One region of the Marinobacter sp. CP1 genome, then DNA from elsewhere that is predicted to be linked to it. Evidence: predicted binding sites of a transcription regulator. Region 1 holds the regulator's gene; each other region holds the start of a gene.
What was found. The regulator LexA, encoded in region 1, represses DNA repair genes until DNA is damaged. The targets are predictions, from matches to a motif close to CTGTNTNNNNANACAG.
Positions count from the first base shown of each region.

Region 2: recN (DNA repair protein RecN) is a predicted target of LexA. The motif match lies at 2,591-2,606, and genes of this name have one in related genera.
Region 3: imuA (translesion DNA synthesis-associated protein ImuA) is a predicted target of LexA. The motif match lies at 6,890-6,905, and genes of this name have one in related genera.

Region 1 is NZ_CP011929.1:384,222-394,815, reverse strand. Features, by position in the region: gene ACP86_RS01835 (translocation/assembly module TamB domain-containing protein) at 1-3,556, shown strand, start outside; gene ACP86_RS01830 (SIMPL domain-containing protein) at 3,559-4,263, opposite strand; gene ACP86_RS01825 (gamma-glutamyl-gamma-aminobutyrate hydrolase family protein) at 4,295-5,029, opposite strand; gene ACP86_RS01820 (amidoligase family protein) at 5,022-6,023, opposite strand; gene lexA (transcriptional repressor LexA) at 6,239-6,850, shown strand; gene ACP86_RS01810 (cell division inhibitor SulA) at 6,893-7,384, shown strand; gene ACP86_RS01805 (hypothetical protein) at 7,389-7,649, opposite strand; gene ACP86_RS01800 (DUF6586 family protein) at 7,701-8,213, opposite strand; gene ACP86_RS01795 (DUF1329 domain-containing protein) at 8,438-9,796, shown strand; gene ACP86_RS01790 (hypothetical protein) at 9,814-10,143, shown strand; gene ACP86_RS01785 (sigma-54 dependent transcriptional regulator) at 10,214-10,594, shown strand, end outside.
Region 2 is NZ_CP011929.1:1,239,643-1,250,236, reverse strand. Features, by position in the region: gene ACP86_RS05935 (outer membrane protein assembly factor BamE) at 1-215, opposite strand, end outside; gene fur (ferric iron uptake transcriptional regulator) at 338-748, shown strand; gene recN (DNA repair protein RecN) at 853-2,532, opposite strand; gene grpE (nucleotide exchange factor GrpE) at 2,788-3,387, shown strand; gene dnaK (molecular chaperone DnaK) at 3,480-5,405, shown strand; gene dnaJ (molecular chaperone DnaJ) at 5,484-6,611, shown strand; gene dapB (4-hydroxy-tetrahydrodipicolinate reductase) at 6,638-7,438, shown strand; gene carA (glutamine-hydrolyzing carbamoyl-phosphate synthase small subunit) at 7,633-8,763, shown strand; gene carB (carbamoyl-phosphate synthase large subunit) at 8,844-10,594, shown strand, end outside.
Region 3 is NZ_CP011929.1:3,842,989-3,853,582, forward strand. Features, by position in the region: gene oadA (sodium-extruding oxaloacetate decarboxylase subunit alpha) at 1-233, shown strand, start outside; gene ACP86_RS17680 (sodium ion-translocating decarboxylase subunit beta) at 247-1,581, shown strand; gene ACP86_RS17685 (error-prone DNA polymerase) at 1,634-4,753, opposite strand; gene ACP86_RS17690 (Y-family DNA polymerase) at 4,753-6,171, opposite strand; gene imuA (translesion DNA synthesis-associated protein ImuA) at 6,181-6,870, opposite strand; gene ACP86_RS17700 (4a-hydroxytetrahydrobiopterin dehydratase) at 6,999-7,346, shown strand; gene ACP86_RS17705 (hypothetical protein) at 7,621-7,875, opposite strand; gene ACP86_RS17710 (addiction module protein) at 7,939-8,175, opposite strand; gene ACP86_RS17715 (DUF6386 family protein) at 8,559-9,029, shown strand; gene ACP86_RS17720 (helix-turn-helix domain-containing protein) at 9,163-9,462, shown strand; gene ACP86_RS17725 (GNAT family N-acetyltransferase) at 9,549-10,055, shown strand; gene rho (transcription termination factor Rho) at 10,085-10,594, shown strand, end outside.

The sequences.
Region 1 (10,594 bases):
CCGGGGATCTCTGTTTGGTCGGTGGCAGGCCGACCACTTGCAATGGCGTGGTTACGGGGTCGAAGTGGTCGTTGAGTCGCCACTCGTGGACTGGTCCCCTTCCTGTCTGTTCCGAAAACAGCTCTGTATTGAGAATCTGGAAGCAGAGACGCTCGAAGTCTCGCAGTTGCCCCCGGCGGACAAAGCCGAAGGCGGGAGCCCCATTACACTGCCGGGCGTGGACCTGCCGCTGGCGCTGAATATCAGTGGCGTCCGGCTCGGGCCTTTTACCTTCAACGGCAACAGAGTCTGGGACCGGTTTGAGCTGGACGCCGGAGGGTCGGGCGCCGCCTGGAACATAAAGCGCGCCTGGTATCAGCTGGGTGAGTACACGGTGTCCGCCGCTGGCCGGATAGAAACCCGCCGGGACTGGCCTGTCAATCTGGAAGTCAAAGCGGACATCCCGCCGCCTTATGGAGACGAGTGGCTTCTCGACGCCCGGCTCTCCGGCAGCGTTCGGGACCTGATGGTCGCTGCATCCAGCCGTGGCTACCTGGATGCTGAACTCTCGGGGGAAGTCGAGCCGCTCGATCCGGCCCTGCCGGCACAGTTGAGGCTAACCTCGGATCAGTTCCGCGCAGCGCAGGCGCTGCCGGAGACCCTTGTGTTCAATGATTGGTCTGTGGACGCCAGGGGTAGCCTTCAGCAGGGTTTTCGCACCCGGGGGCAAGCTACGCTTCCGGGCACGACAGGCCCGGTACGGCTGACGCTGGAGGGCCTGGCGACGACTCGTGCGGCGGAGAACATCCGGATCGAGTTGGCCGCAGACAAGGAGAATGGTGCAGGGCAAGACACTGTGGTGGCCAATGGCAATGTCTCCTGGAGCGAGGGCCTCGAAGCCAGTGCCGACATCCGTTTGCGCGGATTTCCCTGGTATACGCTGATCCCGGGCTTTGAGCCGCCAGTGGTAACCCTTCGTTCCCTGGATGGCACCGTGTCCTGGCGTGAGGGGAACTACCATGCAGAGCTTCAAGCCGGTGTCGAGGGTCCCCAGGGCAACGCGGAACTGACCACCACGGTGGATGGCGATGCCGGGCAGACCACACTGACCAACCTGACCGTCAGCACAGGCGCCGGGTCTCTTACCGGCAACGGCTCGGTGAACTTTTCCGGGCCGCTTTCCTGGCAGGCGGCCTTGCGCCTGAAGGACTTCAATCCCGGTTATTGGGTACCTGTACTGGAAGCCAGTCTCAGCGGTGATGTGACGACCGAGGGACAACTCGGGGATGGACCGGTACCTGCCATGAATGCCGGATGGGATCTTGAGGGCGACTGGCGTTCCAATCCCGCGTCTCTGCAGGGACGGCTAGATACCTCATCAGGCAGTTGGGAGCTATCCGACCTGCAGTTGTTGGTGGGTGACAACCGTATTGAGGGTAGCGGTACCTGGGGCGACGTTCTGCGTGGTGATCTGGCTCTGAACCTGCCCGCGCCGGAAATTGTCCTGCCTGGCCTGACGGGGAATCTGCAAGCCACTCTGACGGCGGAGGGAACACCAGAGCGCCCGAGGGGCGAGCTGAGTGCAAGTGGCAAAAACCTGGGCTGGCAGGATAAGCTCGCCATTGAAACCCTCAGTCTTGAGGCCGATCTGCAGGACGGCATGCGCCTTGTCAGCCGTTTGCAGGCGGAGAACCTCAACGGGTTCGGGCAAGAGCTTGAAACGCTCACTCTGGAAGCCAATGGCACCCAGGGAAAGCACACCGTGAGCATCGGTGCACGTCATGCCGAGGCTGACCTTGAGCTGGTTTTCGCAGGAGAGGCCGGCGCTGACTGGAGAACCTGGCAGGGAGAGCTGTCCCGCGGCCTGATTGACCTTCCGGAACAGTCCCAGCAATGGCGGCTTCAGGCCCCGGCGACCCTGGCATACAAAGCCGATGGTGAGCTCACATTTGGCAATCATTGCTGGCGCTGGGAGGAGAGTACGGTTTGTGCCGAGGACCAGACACTGCTCCCGGTTCCCCGCATTGCCTATCGTATCGACCGCTTCCCAACCGTTGCCCTCGCTCCCTTGCTGCCAGAGACATTACGTTGGGACGGTTGGATCAACGGAGAGGTTGATTTCACCACCACCGGCGACGGTCCGGACGGACGCCTTTTCCTGGACGCCGGTGAGGGACAATTCCAGTTGCTGGTGGACGGCGAGTGGGAGTCGCTCGCCTACAATACCCTGACAAGCGAGGTCGCCCTGAAGCCGAACCAGGCCGACCTTGCGGTCCGTCTTTCCGGACCGGAGCTTGGCGATTTCACGCTGGACATGAACCTGGATCCGAACTCGGACGACCGCAACGTTGAGGGTTCCTTCAGTCTCGAGGGTCTGGATATTGCCCTTGCAGGACTGCTTTCCGGGCTGGACGAAGTTGCCGGTCGGGTGAACGGCCATGGCCAGCTCTCCGGCCCGCTGATGAAGCCCGCGGTGACCGGCGAACTGCACCTGGTGAATGGACGGGTTTCCGATCCCCGCTTGCCGGTACCAATCGAGGAAGTGATCGCCAGCGTTCAGTTTGGCGGTTACTCGGCCGAGATCAGTGGCAGGATCCGGAGCAATGCGCGAAGCCAGACCATTGTGGATGGGGAAATCGACTGGCAACAGTCTCCCCGGGGGGAAATCACGATTTCCGGCAGCCGTGTGCCATTCAACCTGGAGCCTTATGCGCAGCTTGAGGTGGAGCCGGATCTGACCATCGTTTTCAGTGAGGGGGCCCTGGAGGTAACCGGACAGGTCGGAGTGCCAAGAGGCGATATCGAGATACAGGGTTTGCCGGACCAGGCCGTGTCGGTCTCGGAGGATGAGGTCATTGTCGGCGTGGAACGGGAAGAGCCCGTTGTCCGATCGCTGAATATGGATGTGACCGTGGTTGTTGGAGAAGATCAGGTGACTTTTGCCGCCTTCGGCGTGACCGGTGATCTGGAGGGATCTCTTCGCATTGGCAATGACATGGATACCCGTGGCACGCTCCAACTGGTCAATGGCCAGTATGAAGCCTATGGTCAGGAGCTCAAGCTCAGGCGGGCAAGACTGTTGTTCGTGGGCAACCTTACCCAACCCTACCTGGACATCGAGGCCGTCCGCACCGTGGATACCGTCGTGGCCGGTATTCGTCTGACCGGCCCTGTGCAGTCGCCCCAGACGGAAGTATTCTCCAACCCCGACATGCCTCAGACGGAGGCGCTTTCCTATGTCATTCTTGGCCGGGCGCCCCAGAGCCGGGGTGATGAGGGCCAGATGAGCCGGGCGGCGCTGTCCCTGGGACTGACCCAGGCCAACAAGGTGACGGGGCAAATTGGCGAAGAGTTCGGTATTCGCCAGCTCACCCTGGAAGCGGAGGGTTCCGGCGATCAGACCTCGGTGGTGGCGAGCGGGTATCTGACGGATGAGCTGAGTGTCCGCTACGGTGTCGGCATCTTCGAGCCGATCACCACGGTCGCCCTGCGCTACGATCTGGGCCGTTACTTCTATCTGGAGGCTGCCAGCGGGCTGGCGGCCTCCCTGGATATCTTCTACACCCGGGATTTCTGAGTTCAGTCCAGCTCGAAGGTGGCGCTCACTGAGGCCCGGATTTCCCGCTCACCCACGCTCGAGACCGTATCCGACATGGATTTGGCCTCCGCCATCATCATTGGTACCGGGCGGTGCCCGCCATTGATGTTGATGGTGACTACATCACCACAGCTCTGGTCGAGCTGACTGGCCACGAATCGGCAGCGGGCCTGGGCGTCTGCGATGGCTCTGGCCAGAGCTTCCTGTTCCATACCGGTCTCATCCGAGTGGAAGAACTGGTGAGGGCCCAGGTGGTAATCCAGGCCCACAGCCTGGGCCTGCTGGAGCAGGGGGTTGAGCAGAGTAAGATCACTGATGCTGAAGCTGACGGTCTGGGAGGCGACGGCCTGCTTGCGGGGCTGCTCCTCTCTTTCAGATGCGGGCAGAGTTCGGGTGTAAAGGTTTACCGACGCGTCTGAGTAATCATTGAGCTGATCCTGATACTCGGTAATACCCTCGCGCCACTGCGCCATCAGGGCCGCTACCCGTTCGGTGGCCTTCTGGGGAAGCTCGTGCTCGGCACTGGCTGTGAACTGGAGTCTGGCGCTGTCGGGCTCGTATCGGACACTGCCCTCGCCAGTGAGCGTAACTTCACCTGCCATTGTCAGAGCAGGTACTGTGAGCGCGAGAGGGAGAATAAAACCGGACTTCAGGTTTAAACGGAGCTTTCGGTTCCGTCCGTTCATGGTAGTGCCTCCTTTGGAAACCGTTAATGGATCAGGCGTCGTCGGAATCCGGTTCCAGGCGCGCCAGTTTGTATCGGCGGGCAGCATCCACGAACTGGCCAAAGATGCGTCGGTGTCCGCCATGGTAGAGCAGGTATTCCGGGTGCCATTGGATGCCCGTTAGCCATTGGCGTCCGGTGCTTTCAATAGCCTGTACAAACAGATCATTGTCCACGGCGGTCACGCGCAGGTTGCGGCCCAGGCGCTTGATGGCCTGGCTGTGAATCCGGTTGGCGCCGATCACCGGGGAGCGCATGGCTTGCTCAAGCCGGCTGTGCGTTACCAGTCGCACGGTTTGCAGGGGCAAGAGCAGTGGGCGATGCCGGGTATTGACCCTCAGCGGTGTCACGTTCTGGCACAGGGACCCGCCGTGGAAAACGTTGATGAACTGGGCGCCGCGGCAAATCCCGAGCACGGGAATGCCAATGGCTTCAGCCTGCTCAAGCAGTGACTGATCGGTTTTATCCCGCTTGCGGTCATAGTTGGCGGTAACCTGTGGCTCCTGCCCATAACGTTCAGGATGGACGTGGGTGCCGCCTGACAGCACCAGGCCATCAAGCATCGGTACGGCAACCCGTGAACCGGGGCGAATATAGTGGGTCCGGGCACCGTGGAGGCGCAGACCCAGGCTGATCAGGCGATGGGCAAGGCTTTTTCGAGCGGGACCACTGATGCCGATCGTCAGGCCCGGAACCTCAAGTTCCTGTTCTTTGGACTCTTCAGACATACCCGTTTTTGGCCAGCCAGTCGTCAGTGGTTTCCCGCCAGCTGTGGGTCAGGTTGTGAAGATTCAGTTTGCGCCGCTCCCGGAACAGTTGCCGCATGTCGGCCAGGTCGTCGGGATTGTTGGCCAGTTGCTCCAGGACGACCCAGTCGTTCCAAACGGTTGAGAAATGCCAGCCGGGATTGTCGATGTCGCAATCCGGCAACCGGTAATGCAGGGTTGGCCTGCTTTTTATCCTGGGATCCTGAACATGGCGTTCCAGCCGTTCCTTGTCCAGGTGGGCAAACAGTGGAAGCAGGTCAAGCGCGCGATTGCGGGTAGGATTGAACTCCAGGTAATCCTCCATGAGCTCCCCGAGGTTTGGTTGATAGTTATCCTCCATCAGGAGCTCGGTGTAGCGGCCGTGCCAGGGTTCGATGTACGTAGTGAATTTGCGGCTGACGTCCAGTTGATGCCGGTGCTTGAGCCATTCATACAGGGCCGCGAACGCTTGGAAATAACGAACCAGGGTCTCCGGGCTGAGGTCGGGCAACTCAGGATTAAGCTGCAGGCCAAACGCAAAATAGATGGCGTCCCGGCTGCCCAGTGCCCCGGCGTTCCTGAGCTTGTCGACGAGCGTTTCAATCACCTCGACGCTGGAAAACTTCAGGGGTGGGCTTATGATCTCAAGGGGTACCACGCGTTCGGCCGCGGCGTCGATCACATCCATCGCCTGTCCACCGAGTTCACGAATGGACTCGGGGAGGCGCTCATCCGCCAGATCAAGATCCTTGATCGGATCGGAATCAAGCTCAACCGTGAAGTCGCCAAGAGCTGTCTGCAAGGTTGTCACATAGCGTGACTTGAGCTCAGGTGTGCCCTCCAGCATCTTCGCCGCCAATGTAACCAGCTCATCGTAGCCCAGACCAGACAGTTCGATCTCGACGCCAACCCGGCGTTCCTTCCCTTCGTTCGTCTCTAGGATTTCAGGCATCCTGCAGGCACTGACTTGAGTCATGGTGCTCCCTGGTTCGTGAGGAATATTGCCCTAACCATATCACACCGCTGTTGATCCTCATTATTAAGCGGATGCAAGAAAATCAGGGAGCCGACTTTACACTGGATAAAACACTGTATATAGTCAGTTTACTGTATAAAAAAACAGGGCCACCGGAGCCACTCTTACGAGAGGCTGATGTTTGCAGCGGCCCGATCCCGATATAGCGGAGTAGCTTGATGAAGCTGACAGCAAGGCAGTCCCAGGTACTGGATATTATTCGCCGATACGTCGACGAGACCGGCTATCCGCCAACCCGTGCTGAAATCGCAGCAGAACTGGGCTTCCGTTCGGCCAACGCCGCGGAAGAACATCTCCGGGCATTGGCAAGGAAAGGTGCCATCGAGATGGTGCCGGGAGCGAGCCGCGGCATCCGTCTGCCTGAGGCGGAAGAGGATCTGGGCCTCCCGGTCATTGGTCAGGTCGCTGCCGGTAGTCCGATCCTTGCTCAGGAGCACATCGAGGACCACTGCACACTGCAGCCAGAATTCTTTTCGCCGTCTGCAGATTATCTTCTGCGGGTCCGGGGCATGAGCATGAAAGACATCGGTATTCTCGATGGCGACCTGCTGGCAGTTCACAGTACCCAGGATGTTCACAACGGCCAGGTGGTTGTTGCCCGGGTTGGCGATGAGGTCACGGTAAAGCGTTTCCGCAAGGAAGGCTCGAAAGTCTACCTGATTGCCGAAAACGAAGAATTCGCACCGATCGAAGTGGACCTGACCGAACAGGAGCTGTTCATCGAGGGTCTGGGTGTTGGTGTTATCCGCCGCTCTGACCTGCACTGAGCGGTTCGGATAGCCTCAGATAGTTTGAATAACGGGTGAATTATGGAACAAATGAGCTTTAATCAGAATCTGGCCTACAACCCCAATGCTCTGTCCTGTTCAGTGTCGGCAACCGCCGCCCGCGAGCGACGTTCCGTCATTCGCGCCCGACGCGCTCCGGAAACCACCGAACCCAAAGTCTGTGGCAATGTGACGGAGATCATTCTGCCGGAAGGCCAGGTAGAAAATTTCCAGCTGCTGTTGCCAATGCTGACCCAGCTGAATCAAGAGAAGCGCTGGCTGGCCTGGATCGACCCGCCCCAGGCGCTGGTTAGCAAGTGGCAAAAAATGCACGGGATTGTCGCCGGCGAATTGCTGGTGCTGCGTTCAACACCGGACTATCCTGCCCAGGACCTGGCAGAGCGAGCCCTCAGTGCCGGCACCTGTCACGCGGTGGTCATGTGGACCCGTAAACTGGGGCGAGTTGCCTTCGAATCCCTGCAAAGAGCCTCGGCCGAGGGCAATAGCCACGGCGTCGTTCTCAGGCAGCGTTAACCGATCAATGCAAAGTGTAGGAGGGCTGGGCGTCTGAGGCGTCCAGTTCGTCATCTTCCCAGTCGATATCGTGGGCAACATTGCCTACAGCCTCAATGCCAGCTGCAATCATGGCTTTGGCAACCGACATATCCCGATCTTCCATCATTTCCCGGGCTTCTTCCGAAAAAGAGATTTTTACCAGTGGCGCACTGTCATCATCAATGCGGCGCAGAGCGTAATCGCCATTGGTCAATTGCACGATTTCAAAAAACGATGGTGACATTCAATAAACCTTCAAGTTAATACGATTTGAATAACCGGAGCTGGGAGTGGCTTACCACTCGCTGTGCTGCTCTTCCAGATCGTCGGCAAAATGTTTGACGGCGGTCAGCGTTTTCATCAAAGCAGCCGACGATCGATCCGGGCCGGAATCGGCCGATACCGCAATGATGTTTTCCTCGCTCACGGTTTTTTTGGTCGCCGGGGGTCTGCTTTGGGCGCGCTCGAGTTGCTCCAGATGGTTCCACCAACTCCCGGATCGCTGTTCCAGCTCCTTCAGGCGCCCAACTTCACTCGGTTCCGGTCCAATAAGAGCGACCAGCTCATCAAGGTTTGAAGGTTCCTCTGATTTTCTCTGGTATAGCCTCGCAACCATGACCAGCAAGAGTTTTCGAGACCGCAGAAGCAGCTCGATCGCCCCCTGGATAGCGGCTTCCCGGCGCAGCGCCTGTTCCGCCTCATTGGGACGTTGTTCCTGAGCCTCGTCTGTGGGCCGGTCGAGTGGCTGAAGCAGCGTGCGGGCGAGAAAGAGCTTTTGAGAAACCAGTGAGTGCCATTGCGAGGCCATGGAATACCTTCAATCCCCCAGCGCGGGTGTAACCCCGAAAAATTAATTCGTTACTATATCATTTTCGCTATCAAATTTCTTCCATTCTCTGTGCGGTGAGGTTTCACAATAAAACACAAACATTCACTTGAAACGACCGTTTGAATTTGGCAAAAAGGCGCCCGGCTGTGCGAGTTCTGCTCGTGGCGGCTACCCAACAGCATGAATTTCTGGAGGTGTAAGGGATGCGAAGCCAACTCGTTGCAGGTGTCGCACTGGTTTTTCTCGGGTTTTCCGGACAGGCCCTGTCCAAGGTCACGGCCGCCGAGGCCGAGCGGCTGGGTAGTGAACTGACCCCAGTCGGAGCCGAAAAGGCGGGCAACCGCTCAGGCAGCATACCCGAATGGACCGGAGGTTTGGCCACGCCGCCGGACGGCTGGCGTGAGGGGCAGGTGGAAATTAACCCGTTTCCCGAAGACGAGGCTCTTTTCGTTGTTACCTCCAACAACCTGGAGCTGTACAGGGACAAGCTTTCAGACGGTCACATTGCCATGCTGGAGAAGTATGGGCCCGACTTCTTCATGCCGGTTTACCAGACCCGACGGACTGCTGCGTTTCCCGAGCACGTCTACGACAAATTTCGTGAGAACGCGCTGACAGCGCAGTTGCTGGACAACGGTAACGGCGTTCGCGACACCATCATGACCAGTCCCTTCCCGATTCCAAAAAATGGTCTGGAGGTTATCTGGAACCATATCCTGCGCTATCGGGGCGAAGAAATTTCGCTGCGTAGTGCCTCTGCAACGCCCCAGAGGGATGGCTCCTACAACCCGGTGGTCAATGATTACGACTACTTCTTCGCATACAGCCAGAGGGGCGCGGAGCTAGCGGAAATCGATAACAAGATTTTTTACCTGAAGACGGACACTGTCTCACCGTCGTCACTGGCCGGCACCATCACGCTGGTGCATGAAACGCTTGACCAGGTGCGGTCGCCGCGTCTTGCGTGGCGGTACGATTCCGGTTCCCGTCGTCTTCGCCGGTCCCCCAACCTGGCCTACGAAACCGACCTGCCGAATTCATCCTCGCTGCGGTCCGTCGACCAGAAAGACATGTACAACGGTGCGCCTAACCAATACGACTGGGAGCTGAAAGGCAAGCGCGAGCTGTTCGTGCCTTACAATGCCTACAAGCTTCACGGGCCGGAAATCGAAGCCGACGACGTGATTCGTCCGGGCCATATCAATCAGCAGCTTACCCGCTACGAACTGCATCGGGTTTGGGTCGTCGAAGCGAAACGCCGTACCGGTATCAGCCACATATATGACCGCCGCGTGTTTTACTTGGATGAAGACAGCTGGCAGATCCTCGCGTCCGAGGAATACGATGCAGAGGGGAATCTGTGGCGTGTGTCGGAAGCTCACAACATCAGCTATTACAGTGAGCCGGTATTCTGGACTACCATGGAAATGACGTACGACCTGAAGGCGGAGCGTTATTACATTGATGGGCTGGATAATGGATTCCCGGCGTACGATTTCGCCCCGGGGTTCCGCGGCAACGAATTTACTGCCTCCGCCGCCCGTCGTGCCGCTCGCCGCTGATTTCCAAGGAGACTGACATGGCAGACCCGCAAGCTCACCTGGACCACCTGGATAGACTGATGGGGGATCTCGGTCGCGCCCTGGCCGAAAAGGACTGGGACGCGATGGCGGGGCTGAACGAGCAGGTGAAGCCGGCAGTCGAGCCGCTGATGGCTGCCCTGGAAGCGGGAGAGGTTGATGCGGAGCCGGTGAGGCTCCGCTTGCAGGAACTACAGCAGTTTATTGACGCCGCCGATGAATCGGCCCGAATGGCCCGCAAGGAGGCGGAAGATGGGCTGAAGGGTGTAAACAGGAACCGGAGTGCGGCGAAGGCCTACCAGAACGTTTCTTCGAATCGACCAAAATAGCGTCATAAAATTGACTCTGGGGTTCTTACAGTCTTAAATACCGCACAAATCCCCCAAGAGATTCGGTTGAATGTCTAAAAATAACAAAGTGCTGGTGCTGAGCGAGGATGATTCAAGATTGCGGGACATAGTCACCATTCTTGAGTTCATTGGCGAGGAGCAGGTCCTTGCCGGCGATGAAGCCAGGGCACTTTTGAGCAGTGGTGATGAGGAAAGCCTTTCAGATATCGCAGTCGCGGTGGTGAATGGCGAGGAGGCAGGAGCCACCGAGGCGATCACCGCTGTGTGTGATGCCGTTCAGGGCGTACCGTTTCTGGTTGTTGGTCACCCTGAACTCAAGGGACTGTCCGATGAGATCAGCGGTCGCATCATTGCTCGCATGGAATGGCCGCTCAATTACACCAAGTTCGTTGATTCGCTCTACCGGGCCCAGATCTATCGGGATCAGTTC
Region 2 (10,594 bases), 860 kb from region 1:
GTATACACGTAGTATTCGCGGGAGGGGTCAACCGGGTTGAGCATGAGCGGTGTTCCCATCACGGCGTGCACCTGGCTGCGTGGCATGCCCTCGGTCAGCTGCGTCAGCTCCTCATCGGTAACGATGTTTCCCTGCTGGACGTTGATTTTGTAGACGCCCGGGAAAACGCAACCGGATAGAACGAAAGTGAGAATGAGAGCTGTGAGCTTTTGCATCGCCGGGGGAAATCCTCTATCTTGAAATCGCCTGCCAGAGGCAGGTGTGACACGGGTTAACCGTTCAATGGCGGCTTCATCATACCGGAAGCCGTGAGGCACACCAAAGAGTGAATAGTAACATGTCATCCGAAAACGCCGAATTACGAAAAGTCGGTCTGAAAGTGACTCTGCCGCGGGTCAAAATCTTCAACATTCTGGAGACCGCGGAGGAGCATCACCTCAGTGCCGAAGATGTATACAAGAAGCTTCTGGAGCAAGGCGATGACGTGGGGCTGGCAACAGTCTACCGGGTGCTGACGCAGTTTGAAGCAGCAGGGCTGGTACTGCGCCATAATTTTGAGGGCGGCCATGCCGTGTTCGAGATGGCCGGCGACGACCACCACGACCATATGGTGTGCACCCAGACGGGTGAGGTAGTCGAGTTTGTCGACGAGGTCATTGAAGAGCGACAAAAGAAGATTGCCGAAGAGCACGGTTACGAAATCGTCGACCACAGCCTGATTCTGTACGTAAAGCCGATCAAGTCCTGAGCCTGGCTCGGGTCGTTGGCTGAAGGAACGAAAAAAGGGGCGGGTTTATGGCCCGCCCCAACAGCTCTCAGGATCGAGAGGGGTAGTGGATCGTTGCTCGCGGCTCAGTGATGGGTTGCCTGCCCCTTTGAAAACATTTCCCTGGCATGAGCGATCGTATGTTCGGTCATGTCCACGCCTCCCAGCATTCTCGCCACTTCACTGATTCTGCCCTGATCGTCCAGCGTCTCGATTTTCGAGAAGGTGGCATCCTGCTCGGTGAACTTGCTGACAAACAGGTGCTGATGACACTGGGCCGCCACTTGCGGCAGGTGGGTGACGCAGAGCACCTGTCCGTTGCCGCCAAGAGTCCGTAACAGTCGGCCAACCACCTCGGCCGTGCCGCCGCCAATGCCGACATCCACTTCATCGAAGACCAGTGTGGGTGTGGTTGATGTCTGGGCAACCACCACCTGGATGGCAAGGCTGATCCGCGACAGTTCGCCGCCGGAGGCTACTTTGGCCAGTGGCCGCGCAGGTTGCCCCGGGTTGGCGCTGACCAGGAATTCAATCTCTTCCAGTCCGTGGGGTGCCGGCTCCCCACCGTTGCTGCGGTTCAGGTGTGTAATGAACTGCATGTTGGGCATGCTTAACTGGGCGAGCTCCGCTGCGACCCGCTGATCCAGTTCGGCGGCGGCCCTGGCACGGGCCTCTGACAGCTCCGCGGCCAGTTCATCGAAGTGTCCGCGCTGGCTGTCCAGCTCTGCGGCCAGCTGCTCCAGGCTGCCTTCGCCACCGTCCAGCTCGGCCAGCTCCGCACTCAGGCGCTGATGCAGTTCCGGTAATTCTTCCGGTGTGATCCGGTGTTTGCGGGCCATCTGGTAGATGGCGCTCAGCCGTTCTTCCACTTCCGCCAGTCGAGCCGGATCGGCCTCGTAGTCCTCGACGAAATGGCGAAGGTTGTCGCCGGCCTCACTGATCTGGATCTGGGCTTCGTTCAGCATCTGGATCGTGTCTGCCAGTGCGGGAACATCCACCGGAAGCTGCTCCAGCTGCTGTAACGCCTGGCGCACCAGATCCACTGCGCTGGTTTCATCTTCGGTGCAAAGCAGGGCGGCCTGATGGCTGTTGTGCAGAACCGTATCAGCCTGGCTGAGCTGCGCCTGTTCCTGTTCCAGGTTTTCCTGCTCGCCCGCTTCCAGGGCCAGACGATCCAGTTCTTCCACCTGATACCGCAAAAGCTGGAGTTTGGCCTCTGCTTCATCGGCATTCTGCTGGCGTTCGGTCAGCCGCTGGCGGATCTGGTTCCAGGATTTCCAGGCTTCCCGTGTTTCAGCGGCCAGGGTCTCAACGCCGGCGAACTCGTCCACCAGCTTGCGGTGGGTTTCCTTGCGCAAAAGAGACTGGTGCTGATGCTGGCTGTGAATATCCATTAGCACACCGCCCAGTTCCTTGAGGTGGTTCAGGGGGCAGGGTTGGCCATTGATGTAGGCGCGGGAGCGGCCATCCTTGCTGATGACCCGGCGCAGGATGCAATCGTTGTCGTCATCCAGCTCGTGTTCTGCCAACCATTCGGTTGCCTCGGGAATGCCGGATACGTCGAAGGTCGCTGTGATGTCGGCGCGTTTGGCGCCATGCCGGACGGCGCCGGCATCGGCTCTGCCACCCATGGCCAGGCCGAGGGCGTCCAGAACGATGGATTTTCCGGCGCCGGTCTCGCCGGTCAATGCGGTCATGCCCTTGCTGAACTGGAGTTCCACCCGTTCAGCGATGGCGTAATTGGAAACCGTAAGTTGAGTCAGCATGCAGATAACCTCCGCGTTGTTCCTGAAACCGGCAAAACACTGTGGATGTATACAGTGACTGTGAATATATACAGGGTTTTTGTGGTTTGCAAACCTGAGGCAGGTATTTTCTTCAGGATTGCAGGCTTTGGTGGTTGAAACCTGGAGAGCGGGCCCCATATCCGTTCGCAACGACATTTTCCGGCTCGAGGCGGCCGGAGCCCATGTTCAACCGGCCACTGACAGCGGGCCGCTTTAGATGAAGCAGGAGTAGCCATGAGCACTGACGAGAACCGCAACGAGCATGAGGAACTGAACGAAGCCCTCGAGGCTGCGAAAGAGGAGGCCCAGGCCGCTGAAGGCGAAGCCGGCGACAACGAAACCTCCGAAGTGGAAGCGCTCCAGGCTCAGGTTCAGGAATTCCAGGAGCAGATGCTGCGCTCCCAGGCGGAAATGCAGAACGTGCGCCGTCGGGCCGAGATCGACGTTGAGAAGGCGCACAAGTTTGCCCTGGAAAAGTTCGTCAAGGAGCTGTTGCCGGTAGCTGACAGCCTTGAGAAGGCGGTCGAGAGCACCGAGGGTCACGATGAGTCCGGCGAACTGGTTGCCTCAATTCGCGAAGGCGTGGAAATGACCCTGAGTCTTTTCATGTCCAGCCTGAAGAAATTCAACGTTGAGCAGATCAACCCGGTGGGCGCACCCTTCGATCCCCAGCATCACGAGGCCATGTCCATGGTGCCTGCGCCGGATGCCGAGCCGAACAGCGTGGTAGCCGTGGTGCAGAAAGGGTATCTGCTGAATGGTCGTGTTGTGCGGCCGGCCATGGTGGTGGTCGCGAAAGCGGAAGATGCACCAAAAATTGATGAGCAGGCTTGAAAAGCCGATTAAAGCGCCAATATAGCCAGTAAATAGCGAAAGCGGAGGCAAATGGCCTCCTGGAAAGCATTCAGAAGAATTGGAGTGACTCAATGAGCAAGATTATCGGTATCGACCTGGGAACGACCAACTCTTGTGTAGCCATCATGGATGGCGACAAGGTGAAGGTAATCGAGAACGCCGAGGGTGATCGCACCACCCCGTCCATCATCGCCTACACCGACGATGGTGAGACCCTGGTTGGCCAGTCAGCCAAGCGCCAGGCGGTTACCAACCCGAACAACACTCTGTACGCCATCAAGCGTCTGATCGGTCGTCGTTTTGAAGACGATGTGGTCCAGAAAGACATCAAGATGGTGCCCTACAAGATTGCCAAGGCAGACAACGGTGATGCCTGGGTTGAAGTGAAGGGCGAGAAAATGGCGCCGCCGCAGGTGTCTGCAGAAGTTCTCAAGAAGATGAAGAAGACTGCAGAAGACTACCTGGGCGAAAAAGTGACCGAAGCCGTCATCACTGTTCCGGCCTACTTCAACGACAGCCAGCGTCAGGCTACCAAAGATGCAGGCAAGATCGCCGGTCTGGAAGTGAAGCGGATTATCAACGAGCCGACCGCAGCAGCCCTGGCTTATGGCCTGGACAAGAAGAGCGGCGATCGTACCGTGGCGGTATATGACCTGGGCGGTGGTACCTTTGACCTGTCCATCATCGAAATTGCCGATGTTGACGGTGAGCACCAGTTCGAGGTTCTGGCCACCAACGGTGACACCTTCCTGGGTGGTGAAGACTTCGACCTGAAGATCATCGAGTACCTGGCAGACCAGTTCAAGAAAGACAGCGGTATCGACCTGCGCGGCGATTCCCTGGCGATGCAGCGTCTGAAGGAAGCGGGCGAGAAAGCCAAGATCGAGCTTTCCAGCAGCCAGCAGACCGACGTTAACCTGCCGTACATCACCGCAGACGCGTCTGGTCCCAAGCACATGAACGTGAAGCTGACCCGTGCCAAGCTGGAATCTCTGGTAGAAGACCTGGTTCAGCGCAGCCTCGAGCCGTGTAAAGTGGCGCTGCAGGACGCAGGCATGAAGGCAGGCGAAGTCGACGAGGTTATCCTGGTCGGCGGTCAGACCCGCATGCCGCTGGTGCAGGAAAAAGTGAAAGAGTTCTTCGGCAAAGAAGCTCGCAAGGACGTTAACCCGGACGAAGCTGTGGCGATGGGTGCTGCCATCCAGGCGGCCGTTCTCTCCGGTGATGTGAAGGACGTTCTGCTGCTGGACGTAACCCCGCTGACCCTGGGTATTGAAACCATGGGCGGTGTGGCAACTCCGCTGATCGACAAGAACACCACGATTCCGACCAAGAAGTCGCAGACGTTCTCCACAGCGGACGACAACCAGACCGCGGTAACCATCCACGTGGTTCAGGGTGAGCGTAAGCAGGCTGCCCAGAACAAATCGCTGGGCCGTTTCGATCTGGCTGATATTCCGCCGGCAGCGCGTGGTGTGCCGCAGATTGAAGTTACCTTCGATATCGACGCCAACGGTATCCTGAACGTGTCCGCCAAAGACAAGGCGACCGGTAAAGAACAGTCGATCGTGATCAAGGCCTCTTCCGGTCTGAACGATGACGAAATCGAGAAGATGGTTCAGGACGCCGAGGCCAACGCCGAGGAAGATCGCAAGTTCGAAGAGCTTGTCCAGGTTCGCAACCAGGGCGACGCGATGGTTCACGCCGTTCGCAAGACATTGAACGAAGCCGGTGACAAGGTCAGCGACAGCGAGAAAGAATCCATCGAAGCGTCCATCAAGGAGCTTGAAACCGCTCTGGAAGGTTCCGACAAGGAAGACATCGAAGCCAAGACTCAGAAGCTGACCGAGGTCTCTTCCGAGCTGGCCCAGAAGATGTATGCAGATCAGGCGGATCAGACCCAGCAGGCCGGTGGGCAGGAAGAAGCCCAGGGCCAGAAGTCTGACGATGCTGTCGACGCTGAGTTCGAAGAAGTCAAAGACGACGACAAGCGATAAATCTGACGTACATCAGGTAGTTGGAAAACGCGGGGAGATCCCCGCGTTTTCCGCGTTTAAAAACAGGGTTTTAAAAGCATGGCCAAGCGCGATTATTACGAGATTCTCGGGATTTCCCGGGACGCGGACGAGAAGGAAATCAAGCGAGCCTACCGAAAGCTCGCCATGAAGTACCACCCCGACCGTAACCCGGACGACACCGAAGCCGAGAACAAGTTCAAGGAGGCCAGCGAAGCCTACGAAGTACTGGCAGAGCCGTCCAAGCGGGCTGCCTACGACCAGTTCGGCCACGCCGGCGTTGACGGCCAGGCCGGTGGCGGCGGATTCGGAGGCGGCGGTGCCAGCTTCTCGGATATCTTCGGCGATGTATTCGGCGACATCTTTGGTGGCGGCGGTCGTGGCCGCAACACCCGGGGTGCGGACCTGCGCTACACCCTGGAGCTGGATCTGGAAGAGGCCGTGAAAGGCAAGACGGTCCAGATCAAGATCCCGGGGCATCGCGAATGTGAAGTATGCGACGGCAGCGGCGCCGAGAAAGGCTCCCGCCCGGAAACCTGCAGTACCTGTAAGGGTATGGGGCAGGTGCGCATGCAGCAGGGCTTCTTTACCGTACAGCAGGCCTGTCCGACCTGTCGGGGCTCCGGCCAGATCATCAAGAACCCCTGTAAGGCCTGTCACGGCCAGGGCAGGGTTCAGGAAGAGAAAACACTGTCGGTCAAGGTGCCGCCCGGCGTTGACACCGGTGACCGCATTCGCCTTTCCGGTGAAGGCGAGATGGGCGTCGATGGTGGTCCTCCCGGAGATCTGTATGTGCAGATAGCCGTGCGGGAACATTCCATCTTTACCCGCGATGGCCGCAACCTCTATTGCGAAGTTCCCATCAGCATCGTTGATGCCTCCCTGGGTGGAGAGCTCGAGGTGCCGACACTGGATGGCCGGGTGAAACTGAAGATTCCACCGGAGACCCAGACCGGAAAGCTGTTCCGTCTGCGTAACAAGGGTGTCAGCCCGGTTCGTGGTGGTCCTGCTGGTGACTTGCTGTGCCGTGTGATCGTGGAAACGCCGGTGAATCTGACCAAGCGCCAGAAAGAGCTGCTGGAAGAGTTCCAGAAAACTCTGGATGCCAGTAACGGCACAGAGCACGGCCCGAAGAAGACCTCCTGGTTTGAAGGTGTGAAAAGCTTCTTCGACGAAATGAAATTCTGATCGGCGCGACAAGAAGGAACGCGAGCATGAGGGTAGCAATCATCGGCGCCGCCGGGCGCATGGGAAAAGTCCTGATCGAAGCGGTTGACGGCACTGAGGGTCTCGAGCTGGGTGCCGCCGTGGTCGAGCCCGGCAGTAGCCTGATCGGCGCCGATGCCGGCGAAATGACCGGGATCGGCAAAACCGGCGTCAAAATGGCCGGCAGCCTGGCCGATGTGAAGGATGATTTCGATGTGCTTGTCGACTTCACCTTCCCGGACCTGACCCTGGAAAACGCCGAGTTCTGCAAGGCCAACGGCAAGATGCTCGTGATCGGCACTACCGGCATGTCCGACGCCGAAAAGCAGCAACTGGCCCTGGCCGCCGAGTCCACGCCGGTGGTGTTTGCGCCCAACATGAGTGTGGGTGTTAACGTCGTCCTCAACCTGCTGCGCACCGCCGCCGCAACCCTGGGTGACGACTACGACGTGGAGATCATCGAAGCCCATCACCGGCACAAGAAAGACGCGCCCTCGGGAACGGCCCTGCGCATGGGTGAAGTTGTTGCCGATGCCCTCGGTCGTGACCTGAAAGAGTGTGCCGTCTATGGTCGTGAGGGCTTCACCGGCGAACGAACCCGCAAGGAAATCGGTTTCGAAACCATTCGGGCGGGTGATGTGGTCGGTGATCACACCGTCTTGTTCGCCACCGAGGGTGAGCGTATCGAGGTGACCCACAAGGCAAGCAGCCGGATGACCTTTGCCAAGGGTGCCATGCGGGCCGCTTTATGGCTGAAGGATAAGCCGGCCGGGCTTTATGATATGCAGGACGTGCTGGACCTCAAGTGAGGCCATTTCTCGTGGACACAAAGCGCCATATTTTTTACAATAAGGCGGTTTGACTGCACCAAGCGTACCTTTGCACAAAGATTCTGAAAAAGCGGGACCGAGTTAAGACTCCGTCTCGCTTTTTTGCAACCTGAATTTGCGCTTGCGTTCCTGTTCGTGACGAACCGATACGCCACTCGATGAGGATACAAGCCTTGAGCACACCAGCAATCCTTGCACTCGCAGACGGAAGCCTGTTCTACGGCACAGCCATCGGCGCTGACGGAGAAACCAGCGGCGAAGTGGTGTTCAACACCGCCATGACCGGCTACCAGGAAATCCTGACCGACCCGTCCTACTCCCGCCAGATCGTGACCCTGACCTACCCGCATATCGGTAACACCGGTGTGAACGAAGAAGACATTGAGTCAGACCGCATCCAGGCCGCCGGCCTGATTATCCGCGATCTGCCTCTGCTGGCCAGCAGCTGGCGTAGCAAGGGAACTCTGGACGATTACCTGCGAAGCAACAACATTGTTGGGATCGCCGACATCGATACCCGCCGTCTGACCCGCATCCTCCGGGACAAGGGCTCCCAGAACGGTGCCATCGTTGCCGGTGAAAACGCCACTGCCGAGCGGGCTCTGGAACTGGCAAAAGCCTTCCCGGGCCTCAAGGGTATGGATCTGGCAAAAGAGGTTACCTCCGACAAGATCTGGTCCTGGAAAGAGACGGAGTGGACCCTGGGCGAGGGTTACGGTGAGCGTGAGGAATCACGGTTCAAGGTGGTTGCCTGGGATTACGGCGTCAAGCTGAACATCCTGCGCATGCTCGCCTCCCGGGGCTGCGACATCACCGTGGTGCCGGCGCAGACTCCGGCCTCCGAGGTTCTGGCGATGAACCCGGACGGTGTGTTCCTGTCCAATGGTCCCGGGGACCCCGAGCCCTGTGATTACGCCATCACCGCCATCAAGGAAGTGCTGGAAACCGAGATTCCGGTGTTTGGTATCTGTCTGGGGCACCAGTTGCTGGCCCTGGCCAGCGGTGCCAAGACCATGAAGATGGGGCATGGCCACCACGGAGCCAACCATCCGGTTCAGGATATCGCCACCGGCACCGTGATGATCACCAGCCAGAACCACGGGTTTGCCGTGGATGAGGCAACTCTGCCGGCCAATGTCGAGGCGACTCACAAGTCCCTGTTTGACGGCACCCTGCAGGGCATTCGCCGGACCGACAAGCCGGCCTACAGCTTCCAGGGCCACCCGGAAGCCAGCCCCGGCCCCCATGATGTGGCCCCGCTGTTTGACGAGTTTATCCGCCTGATGGAGGCGCGATCGGCCTGAGACCGATCGCTACGGAAAGCTCACGGGCGCCGCGTGTTGCGCTGCCAGAATTCAAAAGTTGCTGACAGGTTTACCAAGACATGCCAAAACGTACCGACATCCAAAGCATCCTGATCCTGGGCGCCGGCCCCATCGTGATCGGGCAGGCGTGCGAGTTTGATTACTCCGGAGCCCAGGCCTGCAAGGCGCTGCGCGAAGAGGGTTACCGGGTTATTCTGGTTAACTCCAACCCGGCAACCATCATGACCGACCCGGTCATGGCCGATGCCACCTACATCGAGCCGATCACCTGGAAGACCGTCGAGAAGATCATCGAGAAAGAGCAGCCGGATGCGCTGTTGCCCACCATGGGCGGCCAGACCGCGCTGAACTGCGCCCTGGACCTCGAGCGCCACGGCATTCTGGAAAAGCACGGCGTGGAAATGATCGGCGCCAACGCCGACACCATTGATAAAGCCGAAGACCGGGACCGCTTCGACAAGGCCATGAAGAAGATCGGCCTCGAGTGTCCGCGGGCCACGATTGCCCACTCTATGGAAGAAGCCTGGAAAGTGGCTGACGACATCGGCTTCCCGTGCATCATCCGCCCGTCTTTCACCATGGGCGGCTCCGGCGGCGGTATCGCCTACAACCGCGACGAGTTCGAGGAAATCTGTACTCGTGGTCTGGACCTGTCCCCGACCAACGAACTGCTGATTGACGAATCCCTGATCGGCTGGAAAGAGTACGAGATGGAAGTTGTCCGGGATAAAAACGACAACTGCATCATCGTCTGCGCCATCGAGAACTTCGATGCCATGGGTGTGCACACCGGTGACTCCATCACCGTGGCCCCGGCCCAGACCCTCACCGACAAGGAATACCAGATCATGCGGAACGCCTCGTTGGCAGTCCTGCGTGAGATCGGTGTGGAAACCGGCGGCTCCAACGTGCAGTTCGGCATGAATCCGGACACCGGCCGCATGGTCGTCATCGAGATGAACCCCCGGGTGTCCCGCTCTTCGGCGCTGGCCTCCAAGGCCACCGGCTTCCCGATCGCCAAGGTCGCGGCCAAGCTGGCAGTGGGCTACACCCTGGACGAGCTGCGCAACGAAATCACCGGCGGCGTCACCCCGGCTTCGTTCGAGCCGTCCATCGACTACGTGGTCACCAAGATCCCCCGGTTCACCTTCGAGAAATTCCCCCAGGCCGACGCCCGCCTGACCACCCAGATGAAATCCGTGGGTGAGGTCATGGCCATTGGCCGCACCTTCCAGGAATCCCTGCAGAAAGCCCTGCGCGGCCTGGAAGTGGGTTCCGAAGGCTTTGACGAGAAACTCGAAGACCTGGATTCCGAGAATTCCCGGGAAACCCTGACCCGCGAACTGAACGTGCCCGGTGCCGACCGCATCTGGTACATCGGCGACGCTTTCCGGGCTGGCATGACGGTGGAGGACCTGCACGAGCATACCCACGTGGATCCCTGGTACCTGGTGCAGATCGAGGACCTGATCAGGGAAGAGCAGGCGCTGAAGAGTGCCGGTAAGGCCGACATTGACCAGGCCACCCTGTTCCGTCTCAAGCGCAAGGGCTTCTCCGATGCCCGCCTGGCGAAACTGCTGGGCATCTCCGAGGTAAGCCTGCGCAAGCTGCGCCACGATCTGGATATCCGCCCGGTGTACAAGCGCGTGGATACCTGCGCTGCCGAGTTTGCCTCCGACACCGCGTACATGTACTCCACCTATGAGGAAGAGTGCGAGTCGGACGCCAGCGACCGCGAGAAGATCGTGGTGATCGGTGGTGGCCCTAACCGGATCGGCCAGGGCATCGAGTTCGATTACTGCTGTGTGCA
Region 3 (10,594 bases), 1.3 Mb from region 1:
CGGCACCTGCAGCGGGTGAAGGCGAGCCTGTGGTTGCACCGCTGGGCGGCAACATCTTCAAGGTTCTGGTTTCTCCGGGTGACACCGTGGAAGAGGGCGATGTGATGATTATCCTCGAGGCCATGAAAATGGAAACCGAGGTTCGCGCGCCAAAAGCCGGCACAATCGGCGAAGTCTTCATCAAGGTCGGTGATGCCGTCTCCCCTGATGACGAAATGCTGACAATCGCATAAGGGCCAGCATTCCATGGATAAATTAATGACACTCTGGACAGGTAGTGGCCTGTTCAACATCGAGATCGGCCAGGTGATCATGATCGCCATCGGCCTCTTGCTTCTCTATCTTGCGATTAACAAGAAATTTGAGCCGTTGCTTCTGGTACCCATCGGGTTCGGCGGCATCCTGGCGAATATTCCGGAGGCAGGCCTTGCCCTGACTGCGGCGGAAAATGCCATCCATTTTGCCCTGAAGGAAGAGTCAACTCAGATTCTGGCTGCTCTGGCCGCACCTCTGGATGTGGCCTACCAGGTCGGGCAGGCGGTGACGCCAGAGTTGAAAGACGCCTTCAAGGTGGCCGTAAAAGAGGCCAGCTACTCCGAAATGGCGATGGCCAACTCCCTGGCCCAGGATTTCGGTTACGGCAATGGCATGCTCTATAACTTCTACTCCGTGATCATTGGCAGTACGGTTGGTCCGCTGTTGATCTTCATGGGTGTGGGCGCGATGACCGACTTCGGTCCGTTGCTGGCTAACCCCAAGACCCTGCTGCTGGGTGCCGCTGCCCAGTTCGGTATCTTCGGTACTGTCATTGGTGCTGCGCTGCTGGACTGGACCGGTGTTCTGGAGTTCAACATTCTGGAAGCCGCCGCTATCGGTATCATTGGTGGTGCAGATGGCCCGACTTCCATCTATGTCTCCAGTGTTCTGGCCCCGCACTTGCTGGGTGCCATTGCGGTCTCTGCCTACGCTTACATGGCACTGGTGCCGATGATCCAGCCGCCGATCATGAAAGCACTGACCTCCGCTGAAGAGCGCAAGATCAAGATGACGCAGCTGCGCCCTGTCAGCAAGCAGGAAAAGATCATTTTCCCGCTGGTGGTTCTGATTGCGGTCGTTCTGTTCCTGCCGGATGCAGCGCCGCTGCTGGGTATGTTCACCTTCGGTAACCTGATGCGTGAATGTGGCGTGGTCGAGCGTTTGAGCGACACGGCCCAGAACGCGCTGATTAACATCGTGACCATTTTCCTTGGCCTGTCCGTTGGTTCCAAACTGATGGCAGACAAGTTCCTGGACGCCCAGACCCTGGGTATCTTGGGCCTGGGTATCGTGGCCTTCGGTGTGGGTACTGCCTCGGGTGTTCTGATGGCGAAGCTGATGAACAAGCTGAGCAAAGAGCAGATCAACCCGCTGATCGGTTCTGCCGGTGTATCTGCGGTGCCGATGGCAGCGCGGGTCTCCAACAAGGTGGGCCTGGAAGCCAACCCGCAGAACTTCCTGCTGATGCACGCCATGGGCCCGAACGTGGCTGGCGTTATCGGCTCTGCGGTTGCTGCGGGTGTAATGATCAAGCTTCTTGGCTGATTTGTTCACCGCAGTACAAAAAACCCCGCCTCTGTGCGGGGTTTTTTTGTGTCTAATGAAAATTCCTGGAATTCACGGGTAACGACTGAATCAGGTGGCTGAGGTCCGAAAGCCGACCTGCCATCACATGCACAATGTCCCCCTGTCGCTCCAGCACTCCCATCACATGCAGCAATCGGGCAGTCAGTAACGGCTTGCGCTGTCGCCGTGCCGTTTCCAGCCACACCACCACGTTCACATTACCGGTTTCGTCTTCCAGGGTGACGAAGGTAACGCCGGAAGCGGAGCCGGGGCGTTGGCGGCCGGTGACCAGGCCGGCGACCTGGACAGGGATGCCGGCTTTGGTGGATTTGAGCTGTTCGGCGCTGAGACAGAACTTCAGGTGGCCCTGTTCCCGCAATAACGCTAGCGGATGACGCTGCAGGGTGAGGCCCTGGCTGGCGTAGTCGGCCAGCACGTTCTGGCCTTCGGAGGGTTCCGGCAATTGCTCACAGTAGTCCGGTTGATAATCGACCGCCGTCTCCTGAGCGAACAGCTCCGCAGGTTGTTCATGGTCGAGCAGTTGCCAGTACGCCTGGTGGCGGTTGGCGGTGAAGCCCGGCATGGCGTTGGCGCCGGCGAGGAGTTCCATATCCCGCTGGTTCAGGGTGGCCAGGCGGCGAAGCTCGCTGGCAGAGCGGTAGCCCTCGGCTGGCCGGTTCTGGTGGATACGCTCGGCGCCGCTAACGGACAGACCCTGGATAATCCTCAGGCCCAGTCGCAGATGGCGGTCTTCGTCTTGCAGGTTGTGGTCCCACTGGCTGGCATTTACATCCGGCGGCAGCACGGTGACATTGTGCCGGCGGGCGTCCTGCACCAGTTGTGAGGGAGAATAGAACCCCATGGGCTGGCTGTTAAGCAGGGCACAGTAAAAGGCCGCCGGATAGTGCCGTTTGATCCAGGCGGAGACGTAGACAAGCAGGGCAAAGCTGGCGGCGTGGGATTCGGGGAAGCCATAGCCGCCAAAGCCGCAGATTTGCTGGTACAGCCGTTCGGCGAAGTCGGCATCGTGACCACGTTCGAGCATACCGGTGACTAGCTTTTCCCGGAACGGGGTCAGGTCGCCGTGGGATTTCCAGGCCGCCATGGCCCGGCGCAACTGGTCGGCTTCGCCGGCGGAGAAGCCGGCCGCCACCATGGCCAGTTTGATCACCTGTTCCTGGAAGATGGGCACACCGAGGGTGCGCTCCAGCACCTTGCGCACGGCATCGTTCGGGTAATCCACCGGCTCCAGGCCGTGCTTTCGGCGCAGGTACGGGTGCACCATGTCACCCTGGATGGGGCCCGGCCGAACGATGGCCACCTCAATCACCAGATCGTAATAGGTTTCCGGTTTCAGGCGGGGCAGCATGTTGATCTGGGCCCGGGATTCCACCTGGAATACGCCGATGCTGTCGCCTGTCTGAAGCATGGCGTAGGTGTCACGGTCTTCCTGGGGAATGTCCTGTATCCGGAAAGGCTGGCCTTTTTCATCGCTGATCAGTTCCAGCGCTTTTCGAATGGCGGAGAGCATGCCAAGGGCCAGCACATCCACCTTCATCAGCCCCAGGCTCTCAAGGTCGTCCTTGTCCCACTGGATTACGGTGCGGTCGGCCATGGCAGCGTTCTCCACTGGCACCAGTTCGGCCAGTGGCCCGGCGCTGATCACGAAACCGCCCACGTGCTGGGACAGATGTCGGGGGAAGCTCAGCAGGGTATTCACTAGGGTGAAGAACTGGTCCGCCACCTGTGGGTTGCGGGTGATTTTCTTGTCGAGAATCTGCTGGCGCCAGTTGGTGGCCTTGTCCCGCCAGTCGATGCCTTCCAGCAGCTGTTCCACCAGGGCCGGATCAAACCCCAGGGCCTTGCCGACATCCCGAATGGCGCTTTTGGGCCGGTAACGGATCACCGTGGCAGCCAGGGCGGCGCGCTCACGGGTATAACGCCGGTAGATATACTGGATAACCTCTTCACGACGTTCGTGCTCGAAATCCACATCGATATCGGGCGGTTCGTTTCGGTCTTTGGAAATAAACCGCTCGAACAGCAGTTCCACCCGGGCCGGGTTCACCTCGGTGATGCCCAGGCAATAACAAACCGCAGAGTTTGCTGCCGACCCCCGCCCCTGGCAGAGAATCCCCCGGCTGCGGGCAAAGTCGACAATATCGTGGATGGTGAGGAAGTAATGCTCGTAGTTCATCTCCGAGATCAGGCCCAGCTCCTTGCGGATCAGGCTCTGAACCTGCAGTGGTGTGCCATCCGGGTAACGCCGGCGCTCGCCTTCGCGGGTCAGCCGTTTCAGGTAGCCGGCCGGAGTCTCGTCCTCCGGCACCAGGTCTGGCGGGTATTCATAGCGCAGGCTGCCGGGCTCGAAGGTGCACTGGTTGGCAATGGTCAGGGTTTCATGCAGCCAGGCTTCCGGAAACAGCCGTTGCAGAACGGGCAGGGGGCGCAGGTATCGCTCGCCATTCTGGAACAGGCAGTGGCCGGCATTCTCCAGATTGGTGTGATTGCGCAGGGCTGTCAGTACATCCTGCAGCGGCTGGCGCTCCCGGCTGTGCATGTGCACCTCGCCCACGGCAGCCACGGGAATGCGCAGCTGATCGGCCAGCCAGTGTATCCGTGCCAGCCGCTGCTCCTCGCCGGATTCCAGGGTGCGGGCCGCGGCAATCCAGATCCGGGGGTCAAACAGTCGGGCCAGCCACTCGCCGCAGGCCAGCGCCTGATCGGAATCCGCTTCGGTAGGCGATGGGGGCAGCCACAGACACAGGCAGTCATCCAGGGTGTGGGTTTCAATGTCCCGGTAATACAGCTGGTAATGGCCTTTCTCAGCCCGCCGGCGGCCGGTAGTGATCAACTGGCAAAGCTGGCCATAGCCTTTGCGCGTGCGGGCCAGAAGGATAAAGCGAGGAGAAGCGGCGCCGGTGGGGGCATCCGACAACTCAAACCAGCTGCCGGTAATGAGTTTTACAGGACTTTCTGCCAGCGCCGCCCAGGCCCGGGGAATGCCGGCAACGGAGCAGGCATCGGTGATGGCCAGGGCGGTGTAGCCCAGCTCATGCGCTCGCTCAGCCAGTTCGTGGGGATGAGAGGCCCCGGTGAGGAAGGTGAAATTGCTGAAGCAAAACAGCTCTGCATACTGCTGCCCGGACATCAGCCAAACCACCCATGCACAAACCAGCCTTCCCGGGCATCCCGGAAGACCCAGGCCAACTGGCCGCTGCTCAACTGGGCAATGTAATAATCCCGGTGCACGCGCTGGCCATCCCACCAGCCACCGCTGATGCGCTCAGGCCCGGAAAACCAGGTAACGGGCGCCTCGGTCAGCGGTTGCGGGCCTTTCAATAACCAGAGCGGCCGCCTGGGCAGTTCTGCTGCCGGTACTGGCGGCGTTCCGGTTTTACGCAGAACTTCCGAGGCCGACCAGGCCCGTTCGGGACGATGATCCGCCTGGGGCGAGAGCTGCCTGAGAGCCTGATCGCCCAGGCGCGCCTGCAGCCGGCTGATCAGGGTATGCCAGGCTTCATTCAGATCCTGGGTTTCACCCAGCAGATCCTGCCCGGAGGGTGCTTCCCGTGACAGGAAACGCTTCACCAGCAAAACCATGGAGATAACCGGGGCGCTCAGGGAATGTTGCTCCAACCGCAGACGAACCAGGTTCAAGAAATGATCGGCCCGGTGCTCCGGCCCGGATGTGCGAATCTGCAGCCGGGTTGGTTCCGCATGCCGGTGCTTCAGAACCAGCCGCAGGCTGTCGGTATCCTGCTGGCGCCAGCACAGATCCTCTTCCAGTTCGACAAGCATGCGCTGGAGCGGAAACAGCAGCCCCTGGGTGTGTTCTATTTCCTGCACAAAATCCGCCTGTTGCCGGAACGAGTGGGGCGGTTGCCAGGGTGTGCGGGGATCCGGCCGGGTGCCCTGGATTTTCTGGATGTAAGCCAGCAGTTCCGGAGACAGGCGCCGCGCCAGTTCCCCGGGCGGTAAATCAAACACCTCCCCCAGCGTGTTCAGCCCCAGGCGCTGCAGCCGGGTACAGGCTTTTTCGTTGAATTCCGCTGCCAGCAGGGGCATCTGGCTCAGGCTTCGAAGAATGTGGCCCTTGTCTGCCGTGCATTCCCCCTTGCCGGCGCGGGCAATCAGCCGGGCCGCCAGAGGGGTATAGCCAATACCGATCCAGGCGTTCAGCTGGCGCTCATTCAGCCCCTGTTCCACGGTTTGCCAAACGGCCGGCAGCCCGCCATAGAGCTTCTGCAGGCTGCCAATCTCGGCCAGCAGGCCATCGGGTGGCACCAGCACAATATGGGCGGCATAGCGGTACAGCCAGCGGGCCTGATCTTCCAGAATCCTGGCTTCCTGGGTTTCATCGGCCCGCACCATACCCAGATCCGGTGCCAGGCTGATGGCGGTTTTCAGGCGCATGCCGCTACGAATACCCTGGCCCCTGGCTTCGGGGCAGGCTTGGATCACCTTCTGGCCAGAGCCTTCAACCACCACCAGGGCGCCCTCATCTTCACGGGTGCGGCGAATATGGTCCAGCACCAGGTGCGGGAAATGCAGATACAGCCAGAGCATGGAGCGTTATTACCCGGTTGAACCCGACCAGGGGCCCCGGACAACCCGGGTGGTTTCACGAAATGAGAGATCGGCCCGCTGGGCCATGGCCAGTGAACAGCGCTGCCCGGGCCAACTACCCCGGCGTTTGAGTACATTCACCTTGAGAGCCTGCTGCTCGCCGGGTTCCAGCTCCAGGCGCAGGGCCGCCGGAGAATTCTGCACGGCGTAATGGCGTTCCCGAAACAACACGCACACATTGCTCCCGGCTTCAGCCGCCAGTTGCAGGCGCCGAACCTCCCGGGAGGCCAGTTTGCCCGGCCAGGCCATCACCAGGCCTGTTACCGGTGAACGCAGGCAGTTCTCAAGGGTCCACAGAAAGTCGTCCTCATCCTCAGTATGGATCAGCACCACCTGGTCCAGATTCACGCCTTCCCTGGCCAGGGCAGGGGCATAGGGCGTGTGCGGCGGGTTCAGCCAGAACACGCTTTTGCCCTCTTCGCATACCCGTTGCATAAGCGGCAGCAGCAAATGCAACTCACCAATACCCGGTGCATCCAGCAGGCATTCGCTCAGGGCGCCTCGGGGCCAGCCCAGGCCACCAAGCTGGTTATCCAGAATCTGATAGCCGGTTGGTTCTGCAGGCTGTGTGGTCTGGGTGTGGCGGTGCCCCTGCCAGACACGGGCATCCTGCATCAGCGTGTTCAGAAGCTCGCTCATGATGAAAACTCTCGGAATACTGTTTAAATATACAGTATTCTGAAAGCGGCCGGATTTCAAGGGAGGGGTTGATAAAGCGAAGGGCACGACCCACGCTTGTAGTACAGCCATCAACCATGGAGGTTGAAATGAGTGACCTGAAAGCACACAGCTGTGAAGCCTGCAGCCCGAACGCACCCAAGGCGACCGAGGAAGAAAAGCAGCAGCTGCACAAAGATGTTCCAGACTGGGAAATCCTGGACATTGATGGGGAAGAACAGCTTCACAAGGTCTACAAGCTTAAAAACTTCGTGAAGGCCCTGGAATTCACAACCAAGATTGGCGAACTCGCCGAAGAGGAAGACCACCATCCAGTGATTGTACTGGAGTACGGCAAAGTCGCCGTGAGCTGGTGGAGCCACGAAATCGGCGGCCTGCACAAAAACGACTTTATCCTTGCAGCGAGAACCGACGCTGCGTTCAACGACATGCAATAAGCTCAACAGCGGCGGAGCCGGGTTTCCGTCGCTGTCTCATCGACAGTTTCCATTCCTGATCCGTCCCACCATCAGGCTCTCTATTGCTTTCGATACTTCGGTAAAAAGCTGGCTGAATTAGCAGTCGCAATATGAACTCTGGCATGCCGAACAACATCGCAAAGAGCTCAACGTGAAGAAGCTTGTTGCAGCCTTAAGTAGCACATAACCAGAGCATGCACCGAATGCCAAAACCTCCGCTTTGCTGGGGTTTTGTCACCGGTGATGGCGGGCGTTAGGGCTTAATGCGTTTCCGCCAATAGCCAGGTTTTCGGGAGTGGTGAGCAACGGCAATGACTACAGCTCCTTCTGGAAGCTCAATGGCGACTATATCGTATGGGAAACGCTCCAGAATCAAGCGCCTCGCACCGGTATCGCCGGCTTCTTCCGGGAGAAGCGATAAGGGAATGAGGTCTTCTTCAATAACGTCGATGGCAGCATCAACAGCAGCAAAAAAACTCGGCTCCGAGTCCAGGCTGCTCATATTCATACCATGCTGCCGCCTCTATTGCTTCCTGCGAGGCCTCTTCAAGTATCCTTACTGTTCGCACTGTTACTGGCCTAACTTTGCTCGCATCTTTGATCGAAATTCTTCACGGCTGAGCAACGTGGCTTTTCCGCTTTTGACCTTGGACACACGGCGAACAATTTCATCGCTCCAAGCCTGTTCGACTGAGTCGTCACGAGGGCCGTCCAGGCTCATGATTAGCTCCCGAGCCAGCGCTGCACGCTCCGACTCGGAGAGAGTCGAAATCTGGGAGCGTAGGTGGTCTAATGTTTCGGTAGTCATGAGGCCTCCGCAAGTGACGATACAAGTATGCTATCCCGATTCAAAGACGCTAACAAGGCGGTCAACGGGACGCTGGACTTCCTGCGCTTCGTTGTCGCCCATTACCGCTGGCGGTAGGCACCACGATGATTTCAATGAGACAATGTATTGGACGGACAAAGAACCTCAATCGGTGCTTAAGAAAGGGGCACTGGAGATGGTTTTGTCCAGAGCATAAGAAGCAGCCTTTGGTATGGCTGTTTGGTTTAGTTTTCACTGTTATTGCTGGATCCGCCTCAATCTATTCGGTAGTGGCTCCATCGGGGGTAAACTCCGCCCCAAGTACTTCTGTCAAAAATCCAGGCTCGGTGGGCAGCGCAATTCCGCCTCTGAGTTTGAGCTCAGTGATACATAAAGAGCATCTCATTGCCTTTAAAGTTGCCACAGATGTAGCCCTAATTTCTATTTTTGATCCGAAAGCACTAGAACACCGATTCCGCGACGAGGAAACTTGGTGGGTAGAGGACGATGCGCTACTTACAGAAATAAATAGGGGCAACGGAATTTTCTTGTCCACCGGTTATGATGGCTACTTCGAGGTTCTCGTCCACGGAAAAAATCCGAGGCTAACTACTGAGAAAGAGCTGAGTTTGACGCTGGTCTGCGACGGTGGCCTGATCTATGTCGGGGGTTACCCTATTGATGGGCTGAAAAAGCTAGATGAGCCTTTCGGTGGAGACTACTTTTCGTGTGAAAAAGGCGCTTACAATGTCGGAGTCCGGGTTAGGAGAAATGTTGTGGATCTCTCCTTTTCGCCTATCGAAATGTTCACGAGAAACTCGATCCATTCAGTTCCTCACTTTGATGAGTTATAGCTATGCCTAAAAAGGCTGAGCACCCGAAAAGCTCGTGTCAGCGGCGTAACCCTTCCAACTTCCACCTCGCAAAAGTCCGTCAAGGAGAACATACCCGCGCATATCCTGAAGTCGATTCGTGAGGTATTGGGAAATGAGTAATGAGACTCTGAGTGCTGAGGAACTTGGCAACAAACTGCTTCAATCTGTTAAAGAAATGAAAGTGGGCAACGTTGCACGCGTCAGTCTTGTAGAGCCAAATGAGGTCGCAGAGGCGCGTGGCAAGACTGGCCTTACACAGCGAGAGTTTGCCGAGGTACTCCATATTTCTCCACGTACGTTGCAGGAATGGGAGCAGGGGCGACGTAAACCTTCCGGGCCGGCAAAGGCGCTCATCGAGATTGCTTTTCGCCATCCGGAGGTTATTCGGGAAGACCTCGAGCTCAGGGGTTAACGAGGTGGTCAACGGGATGCCAACTGCGTTGCGCTCCGTTGCCGCCCATTACCAAAGGCGTTATCTCTTCAGATGGTAACTCGCGAATGAGCATTACGATCAGGACTGAGCAGGAACAGGACGTTTCGTCGATTCGTCATGTCACCCAGGCGGCATTCGCTACTGCTAAACACGCTTCGGGGACCGAAGCTCACATTGTTGAAGCTCTTCGCGCTGCAGGTGTGCTGACTATTTCACTTGTTGCGGAGTGCAATGGTGAGGTCGTAGGGCACGTCGCCGCGTCACCTGTCCAAGTTTCTGACGGAGCCGGGGGCTGGTTCGGGTTTGGTCCGGTTTCGGTGTTGCCGGAGTACCAACGTCAAGGTGTTGGTACGCGTCTAATACGCAGTGCTCTTGATGCGTTGAGAAGAGCAGGGGCACAGGGGTGTGTCCTGGTTGGCGACCCGGCCTATTATGAAAGATTCGGGTTCAACACGGTTCCCGATCTGACCCTTCCCGACGTGCCACCTGAATACTTTCAGGCGTTAAAGTTCGGCACCAGGTTTCCGGTGGGTTCAGTCACATTCCACGAGGCATTCGCGGCCGGGAGCTAACAAATTAAAAACCGGGACAGACTTATTTTGTGCGCACTGGTTTTTGTCTTGGGCTGGCTTTGTCGAAAATGGTCTTCAGCAATCTGTTAGGGCTTCTTTTTTTTGCGTTATCAGCCCATTTCGAAAAATATCGATCAAACAAGAGCGATCAAACAGCTATGACGAGAAAGACATTAGGTTTAACCCGGAAACCGAATATAGACGCTAAACCAGTGGCTAAGGAAGCCGAAGCTATGGTTGAGGTTGAAGGTGAGGCTGATCCACAAAAACGTTTTCTAAACGGTGTGGCTATCAATCCAACGCCGGGGATTCGCCTGGAGTCAGGTTCAGAAAAGCTAACGGTGCGCGCGATGGATTTGATCACGCCGATTGGAATGGGGCAGCGGGGTTTGATAGTTGCACCGCCGGGGTCTGGGAAGTCGACGATTTTAAAGGATATTTGCCAGGCGGTGGGAAAGGCGTATCCCGAGATTAAACTTTACGCGTTATTGATCGATGAGCGACCCGAAGAGGTGACTGATTTCAAGCGTAGCGTCCCG